DNA from 2 places in the Streptomyces sp. NPDC048623 genome. Region 1 is predicted to be linked to the other one. Evidence: riboswitches for the same ligand, from Rfam matches in the RefSeq annotation. Region 1 holds a riboswitch; the other holds the start of a gene.

Region 1 (4,203 bases):
GCGGCGTCGAGGTGCCGGCGATCGAGGCGGCCGTCGACGAGGAGCTCGCCCGGTTCGCCGCCGACGGCCCCACGGCCGAGGAGATGGAGCGCGCCCAGGCCCAGTTGGAGCGCGAGTGGCTCGACCGGCTCGGCACCGTCGCCGGCCGCGCCGACGAACTCTGCCGCTTCGCGGTGCTGTTCGGCGACCCGCAGCTGGCGCTGACCGCCGTCGACCGGGTCCTCGACGTCACCGCCGACGAGGTGCGCGAGGTCGCCGCCGCCCGGCTGCGGCCCGACAACCGCGCCGTGCTCGTCTACGAGCCGGTGGGCGGCACGGCCGACGAGACCGACAGCGACGAGGAAGAGGGAGCGGACCAGTGACCGACGCTGCCGCGTCTTTGACGAGCATGGAGTTCCACCCGCAGCCGCAGGCCGGCGAGGCCAAGCCCTGGGCCTTCCCGGCCCCGGAGCGCGGCGCGCTCGACAACGGGCTCACGGTGCTCCGCTGCCACCGCCCCGGCCAGCAGGTGGTGGCCGTCGAGATCTTCCTCGACGCGCCGCTCGACGCCGAGCCCGAGGGCCTGGACGGTGTCGCCACGATCATGGCCCGGGCCCTGTCCGAGGGCACCGACCGGCACACCGCCGAGGAGTTCGCCGCCGAGCTGGAGCGCTGCGGCGCCAGCCTCGACGCGCACGCCGACCACCCCGGCGTACGGGTCTCCCTGGAGGTCCCGGTCTCCCGGCTGCCCAAGGCGCTCGGCCTGCTCGCCGAGGCCCTGATCGCCCCGGCGTTCGCCGAGAGCGAGGTCGAGCGCCTGGTGCGCAACCGCCTCGACGAGATCCCGCACGAGACGGCCAACCCGTCCCGCCGCGCCGCCAAGCAGCTCTCCAAGGAGCTGTTCCCGGCCGGCGCGCGCATGTCCCGGCCGCGCCAGGGCACCGAGGAGACCGTCGCCGCGATCGACGCCGCCGCCGTGCGCGCCTTCTACGACGCGCATGTGCGCCCGGCCGCCGCCACGGCCGTCGTGGTCGGCGACCTCACCGGTGTCGACCTGGACAAGGAGCTCGCCGACACCCTGGGCACCTGGAGCGGCAAGCCCGCCGCGCCGCGCCCGATGCCGCCCGTCACCGCCGACGACACCGGACGGGTCGTCATCGTGGACCGGCCCGGCGCCGTGCAGACGCAGCTGCTCATCGGCCGCGTCGGCGCCGACCGCCACGACAGCGTCTGGGCGGCCCAGGTGCTCGGCACGTACTGCCTCGGCGGCACCCTCACCTCCCGCCTGGACCGCGTCCTGCGCGAGGAGAAGGGCTACACCTACGGCGTACGGGCCTTCGGCCAGGTGCTGCGCTCCGACGGCGAGGGCCACGGCGCGTCGATGCTCGCCATCAGCGGCTCGGTCGACACCCCCAACACCGGTCCGGCACTCGACGACCTGTGGAAGGTGCTGCGCACCCTGGCCGCCGAGGGGCTGACGGACACGGAGCGTGACGTCGCCGTGCAGAACCTGGTGGGCGTGGCCCCGCTCAAGTACGAGACGGCCGCCTCGGTCGCGGCGACGCTCGCCGACCAGGTCGAGCAGCACCTCGCGGACGACTACCAGGCCCATCTGTACGCGCGGCTCGCCGCGACGGGCACGGTGGAGGCGACCGCCGCGGTCGTCAACGCCTTCCCGGTGGACCGGCTCGTGACGGTGCTCGTCGGCGACGCGGCGCAGATCGCGGACCCGGTGCGGGCGCTCGGCATCGGCGAAGTGACCGTCGTCACCGGCTGATTGAGCCGCCGTCACAGGGACCCCGACGGCTGGTTCGTCGGGGTCCTCCTGTTTGTCCGTATTGCAGAGTGCTGTGGGTGAATGCCCTGTGGCATGTCTTACAAAAACCCGTGTCCGTTTGGTTATTGAAAGGTGATCGGCCTAGCGTCGATGCGGCTGTCCGGCCACTGCACGACGCCGCGTCCGCGGCAACGGACAGTCATCGCCGAGTCCCCGCAAGGCGCGAGCCTGGGGAGCCGGGGACCCATACGCAGTCCCTGGGGTGAATCGGACGCCTTCGCTCCGCGCGGAGGGGCCCGTAGGAGACCTTCCTGCTCCGAACCCGTCAGCTAACCCGGTAGGCGAGAGGGAAGGAAAGGACCAGCCACTACATGGCGTTCACCCGTGCCACCGGGAAGCATCGTGGTTCGAGCCGGATGGCGCGCCGCGGCGCGGGCTTCGCCGGCATGGCGACTCTCGCCACCACCGGCGTCATCGGCACCCTGGCCTCCCCGGCGCTCGCCGCCGACACGGAGAGCCCCTCCGTGGAGGACACCGGCCTCACCCAGGTGATCGCCGAGGAGTCCCTCGCCGAGCGGGTCGACGCCCAGGCGTCCGCCCAGGAGAAGGCCGCCGCCGAGGAGGCCGCCCGCGTCCGGGCCGCCGCCGAGGCCAAGCGCAAGGCCGAGGCCCGCGCCAAGGAGATCCGCGAGGCCAAGGAGCGCGCCGCCCGTGAGGCCGAGCGCAAGCGCCTCGCCTCCTTCCAGCTCCCCGTGGCCGGCTCGTACGTGAGCACCGGCTACAAGGCCGGCGGCTCGCTCTGGTCCTCCGGCAGTCACTCCGGCATCGACTTCCACGCCGCCTACGGCACCAAGGTCGTCTCCGTGGGCTCCGGCACCGTCGTCGAGGCCGGCTGGGGCGGCGCCTACGGCAACAACATCGTGATCCGGATGAACGACGGCACGTACACCCAGTACGGCCACCTCTCCGCCATCCGCGTGTACGTCGGCCAGAAGGTCACCCCCGGCGAGCAGATCGGCGTCTCCGGCTCCTCCGGCAACTCCACCGGCCCGCACCTCCACTTCGAGGCGCGCACCACCGCCGAGTACGGCTCCGACATCAACCCGATCAGCTACCTCCGCGCCCGCGGCGTGAGCGTCTGACGGTCCCACTTCAGTAAAAATGCCCCGGCTGGTTTCGAGTCGGGGCATTTTTGCGTCCGTTTCCAACGGGCGCCGTCGGAATTTCCGGCGTCCTGCAATAGAGTCGCAGGACGCGGACGAAATCGGAGGTCTCAGATGCGCATTCCCGCGCAATCGGTATGCACGGCGATCCGGGACGACATCGTCTCCGGGGTGTACGCGCGGGGCGCCCGGCTCACCGAGGAGCAGCTGGCCCGCCGCTACGGGGTCTCCCGCGTCCCGGTCCGCGAGGCGCTGCGCACCCTGGAGTCCGAGGGCTTCGTGGTGAGCCGCCGGCACGCCGGCGCCCATGTCGCCGAGCCCGGTGAGCAGGAGGCCGCCGATCTGCTCGACATGCGCTCCCTGCTGGAACCGATGGGTGCCGCGCGGGCCGCGCAGCGGCGCACCGACGCCCACCTCAAGGTCCTGCGCGGCCTGGTCAGGATCGGTCAGGAGCGCGCCAGGGACGGGCGCGGCGCGGACCTGGCCGCGCTCGGCGGCTGGTTCCACGAGACGCTGGCACAGGCCTCGGGCAGCCCGCCGCTCACCACGCTGCTCACCCAGCTGCGGCACAAGATCGCCTGGATGTACGCGGTCGAGCCGGCCGAGCGGCCCGCCGAGGCGTGGGCCGAGCACGGGGCGATCGTGGACGCGGTGGCCCGCCGGGACGCCGAGCGGGCCCGCGCGCTGACCGCGCTGCACGTGGAGCGGTCGGTCCCGCTGCACCGTCTGAAACGGACGGACCGGCCGCGCGTGAGGGTTTCGCAACATGCCGTAAACAGTGCGGGACCGCGGAATTAACGCGGGCGCCGTATACAAAGAGGTGAGAATTCCCCGGCCCGTTTCGTGCTGCCCTGAATTCGTCCGTGCATTCCCGCGGAAGCGGGAATGGAGTGTAGACGGCACACGAAAGGTGCGGGAAAACGAAAACGCCGCGTCCGCCCGGGAGGAGCCGGGGGACACGGCGTTCCGTGATCCGTCGTCGGGGAGGTGACGGGTCAGACGGTCTCGGGGAGCTCGTCGAGCCCCTCGGCGACCAGCTTCGCCAGGCGGTCGAGCGCGATCTCGGCGCCGTCGGCCTCCGAAGTGAGCACGATCTCCTCGCCGCCCTGGGCACCCAGGCCGAGCACCGCGAGCATGGACGCGGCGTTGACCGGGTTGCCGTCCGCCTTGGCGATCGTCACGGGGACGCCGGAGGCCGTGGCGGCACGGACGAAGATGGAGGCGGGGCGGGCGTGCAGGCCCTCGGCCCAGCCGACGTTGACGCGGCGCTCAGCCATGGTGGTT
Region 2 (4,203 bases), on a different contig from region 1:
GGCCGGGCGCACCGCCGGCAGACCGGGGTGCCAGGCCCAGGAGTCCACGAGCCACGCGCGGCCGGCGGCGGTGCGCGGGGTGAGGACGAGCGCGGCGGTCTTGCCCAGGTCGAGGTGCGCCCGCGCGGCCGGGGCCAGCGGTACGCGGACCTCGCGCGCCCAGTACGAGGAGGTGCGCCCACTGCCCGGCAGCCCGTCCACCCGCACCCGGCCGAGGCTCGCGCGGCGGCCCGCGGCGTCGGTCACGGCCACGTCGAGATCGGTGCCCCGGCTGTTCGGCGGCACGATCACCCGCAGGGCCAGGGACTCGGCGCCCGCGAGGGACACCGGCCGCGCAGAACGCACCGTGACCGGCGTGCCGTTACGGCTCCACCGCAGGGCCACGGCGTCGCGCCCCGGCTCGGGCGAGGTCTCCCAGAACGCGAAGTGCGGGGACCTGCCGCCCGCGTCGGGGGACCCCTCGTCGGGGGACAGACAGGACCGGGCCGCGTCGGTGTCGATCTGCGCGCACAGCCGGCCCGCGCCCGACACGGCGAGTGCCGCCCCCGCGTCCGGCGAGCCGGGCACGAAGGCCGGGGTGCGGCCCGCACCGACGGCATGGGTGAGGACCCGGGCCGGACCGGCCGACGGCGCCCGCCTGCCGCTGCCGTCGAGCAGCGGCCGCACCCGGTCGTCGCCCGCCACGAACAGGCGTGCCGCCGCCGCGATGTAGGCGGCGCCCGCGGTCTGCTGCTGCGGGGCGGTCAGTCGCGTACGGGTACCGGGGGAGCAGACCGGGTCGGGCTCGTCCTCGCCCGGCCCCGATCCCCACCCCGACCCGAAGTCGTCCACGGCCGGCGCCTGCGCCTGGCCAGGCGTCCACTCGCTGTTGAAGAAGTTGTGGTTGGCGCCGACCACGTACACCGCGCTGTGCAGCGCCGTGCCCCGGCCGACCCCGCGCGTGCCGTCCAGGTACATCTGCCCCTGGAGGTCGGACACATCGCCGTCGCAGCCGGGCAGGATCGTCATCGACGGCACGTCGGGCACCGGGTTCTGGCCGAAGATCGTCGGCCCGATGAGGACGTCGCCGCGGATCTTCCAGCGCACCGGACCCCGGTAGCCGTCCTGGTCGGCGGGCGGCGCGGACAGGCTGTCGAGCGCCGCCCGGTTCACTCCCTCGCCGCCCCGCGAGTGGCCGACGAGCAGGACGCGGGAGAGATCGGCGGCGGCAGCCGCCTTCCGCACCTCCGCCGGCGCCTTGTCGGTGTGCGCACCCCACTCCGCCCAGCGGGCGAGGTGCAGCCGCACCAGCGAGGAACGGGCCTGCGCGCCGCCGTCGTCGGCCTGGTGGTCCTGCCCGTTGACGCCGTTCGCGGACACGGACAGCGTCACGTACCCCTGCGAGGCGAGCAGCCGCTGCGCCGCCCCGTACCCCTGATGGCTGGGAACGGGCCGCATGCCCGCCGGGCAGGGCCACGCGCCCGACTCCTGGTCGCTGCCGGGCTTGTAGCAGGTGCCGTGCCGCCCGTGCAGGAACAGCGCCACCGGGCGCTTCCCCGGCGCGCCGGCCGGCGCCACCACCGCGGCCCGCATCTCGACCGGCTCGGGGAAGCCGGGCAGCCGTACGGGCTTCAGCGCGTACTCGCCGGCGACGGTGCGGTACGGGCCGGGCGCGCCCGGGTCCACGGGGTTGGCGGGCAGCGGGGCCTCGGGCCGTGCCGCCGGGGCCTGGGGCCGCAGACGCGGGGCGGCGGCGGAGGGTCCGGCGTGGTCGGCGGCGTCGGCGGAGGCGTCGAGCCTTCGTCCGCCCGCCGTCACGCTCAGCCTCGCATCCCCCAACTGCGCGTCTTCCAGCGGGAGTCGGAACGTCCGCCCGTCCGGCCCGGCCACCGGATGGCCGAGGAGCCGCCCGCCGTCCCGGAACTCGACCCGGGCGTTGCCCATCGGCACGGCCTCCCCGGCCGTCCACACCAACTGCCGTTCCGCACCGGCCCCGACGATCCGCCATCCCTCGGGCAGTCGCGGCGCCGCGGCGACCGCCGTCCCGTCCGGTGCCGGCTGTCCGTACGCGAGCCCCGGCGACACACCCGCCAGGGCCAGAAGCGTCACGGCGGTGGTCACGCCGCGTGTGACACGTATCAAAGTGCTCTTCCTCACGATCGTTCTCGTCGACACGGGCCACCGGCACCCCCGGTACGCCGGGCCCTTCCTGCCCCGGGAGGACGGGGGAGGGAGAGACGGGGTTGCCCGGCGGGGGAGGTGTGGCCGGTTCTGGTGCTCAGGGCGTGGGGCAAAACGGACTATGTCCGACTATGAGTACCGAATACCGGAATGCCGAGGTGATTCCTGAAGGGGGTAATTATCGCCAGAATGGCGGTCAGCTGGAGCGGGTGATGTGGGTCACGGCATTTCGGCCGCGGCAAGGCTTCCGGAATGCTGTCGAAGCGTCAGGAACGGGTGGCCGGAAAAGGGTTGAAGGGGTCGCGGGAAACGTCCGGAATGATCCTTTCGTGTTTATCGGTAGATCGATTCCGTGTGATGAATTCCTGCCTTGTTTTCGATATTTGTCTTCGCATACGGTCGCCCCGAAACCGGACGGAAACGCCGAATCCTGCCGCCGCCCGGTCGACCGCACTCACACCCTTCCGGCAGGAGCGGGGGACCCAGGTTTGCCGCCGGTCCCGGTCTCCGGGCACGGCTCGGGGTGAAGCCGCGCTGCGCGCGGCCGGGCATCTCCTGCCCGAACCCGACAGCTCACCTCGCAGGCGAAGGAGAGGAACTCGCCATGCGTGGACCCGGCAAGCACCGTCGCCCCAAGAACACCCCGCTCGCCCGCGGCATCGCCCTCGTCGGCCTCACCGGCAGCGCCGCGCTCGCGCTGCCCCTGGCCGGTGCCACCACGGCCGGTGCGGCGACGCCGCAGGCCGAAACCTCCGTCGCAGTGGCAAAGCAGACGGCTCGGATCACCGTGCAGTCGGCCCCGGCGGCCGTGAAGGCGGCACCGCTGACGTATTCCGTCGTCGCCGGTGACTCGCTTTACAAGATCGCGCAGAAGCACGGGGTCCGGGGCGGCTGGAAGAAGCTCTACAAGGACAACCGGAGCGTCGTCGGCGCCGACCCGCGCCTCATCCACCCGGGCCAGAAGCTCTCCGTCTCCGGAAAGGCCGTCGCCGCCAAGACCGGTGCCGTCAAGGCCGGTGCCCGCAAGAGCGGCGCCGCCACCGGTGCCGCCGCCTCCGCCCCGGTGAAGACGGTCCGGTCGAAGACGGTCCAGGCCGTCGCGACCTCGGCCGGTTCCGCCACCTCCGCCGCTTCCGCGACGTCCGCCGGGTACACGTACGCCGACAACCTCGAGGGCTGGATCCGCGAGTCGCTCGACATCATGGCCCGCGAGGGCATTCCCGGCACCTTCGACGGCATCTACCGCAACGTCATGCGCGAGTCCTCCGGCAACCCGCAGGCCATCAACAACTGGGACTCCAACGCCCTCGCCGGCACCCCCTCCAAGGGCCTGCTCCAGGTGATCGACCCCACCTTCCGCGCCTACCACGTCGCCGGCACCTCCTTCGACCCCTTCGACCCGGTCGCCAACATCACCGCGGCCTGCAACTACGCCGCCGACCGCTACGGCTCCATCGACAACGTCTTCGGCGCCTACTGACGGGACCCGCCGCCCGCGGGTGCCGGACCCACCGGCACCCGCGGGCGGCGTCCGCCCGAAACCCCGCCCGAAACCCCGCCCGAAACCCGTGAAACCGTCCGGGCGTCTTCTCCGTCCTCTCCTGCGGGAGTCGTCAGGAGAATCGGGGAGTGGGCACCACATGGGGCTGAAGGGCAAGTACACGGCGCACATAGCCGCCGTCGCGTCGGCGGTCGCACTGAGTCTGGCGGCCTGGGGGACCGCCGTACTGACGGACAGTGAGGCCGAGGCGTCGTCAGGGGCGGGGGCCGGGGCCGGGCAGGAGCGGCAGGTGCCGCCCACCGAGGAGGGCAAGGGCCCGGCGAAGGTGACGCCGGTGAAGGTGCCCGAGAGCATCGTGCACGCCGCCGAGGCGGGCGGGAAGGCGGTGAACATCACCATCGACGACGGTCCCGACCCGCGGTGGACGCCCCAGATACTCGACGTCCTCAGGGAGAACGACGTCAAGGCCGTGTTCTGCATCGTCGGGCAGCGGGCCAAGGAGTACCCCCAGCTGGTGAAGCGGGTCGTCGCCGAGGGGCACA

The links. A riboswitch is a leader RNA that binds a small molecule or an ion and turns the genes downstream of it on or off. The one in region 1 is predicted to bind cyclic di-AMP.
Positions count from the first base shown of each region.
Region 2: it holds a riboswitch for cyclic di-AMP, as region 1 does, so the genes downstream of both, AB0C73_RS14880 (transglycosylase SLT domain-containing protein) here and AB0C73_RS13455 (M23 family metallopeptidase) in region 1, are expected to answer to the same signal.

Region 1 is NZ_JBEZHV010000007.1:249,780-253,982, reverse strand. It holds gene AB0C73_RS13465 (pitrilysin family protein) at 1-362, shown strand, start outside; gene AB0C73_RS13460 (pitrilysin family protein) at 389-1,756, shown strand; cyclic di-AMP (ydaO/yuaA leader) riboswitch at 1,950-2,115, shown strand; gene AB0C73_RS13455 (M23 family metallopeptidase) at 2,128-2,898, shown strand; gene AB0C73_RS13450 (GntR family transcriptional regulator) at 3,034-3,717, shown strand; gene AB0C73_RS13445 (HPr family phosphocarrier protein) at 3,915-4,196, opposite strand.
Region 2 is NZ_JBEZHV010000008.1:233,810-238,012, reverse strand. It holds gene AB0C73_RS14885 (hypothetical protein) at 1-2,121, opposite strand, end outside; cyclic di-AMP (ydaO/yuaA leader) riboswitch at 2,608-2,760, shown strand; gene AB0C73_RS14880 (transglycosylase SLT domain-containing protein) at 2,765-3,640, shown strand; gene AB0C73_RS14875 (polysaccharide deacetylase family protein) at 3,801-4,203, shown strand, end outside.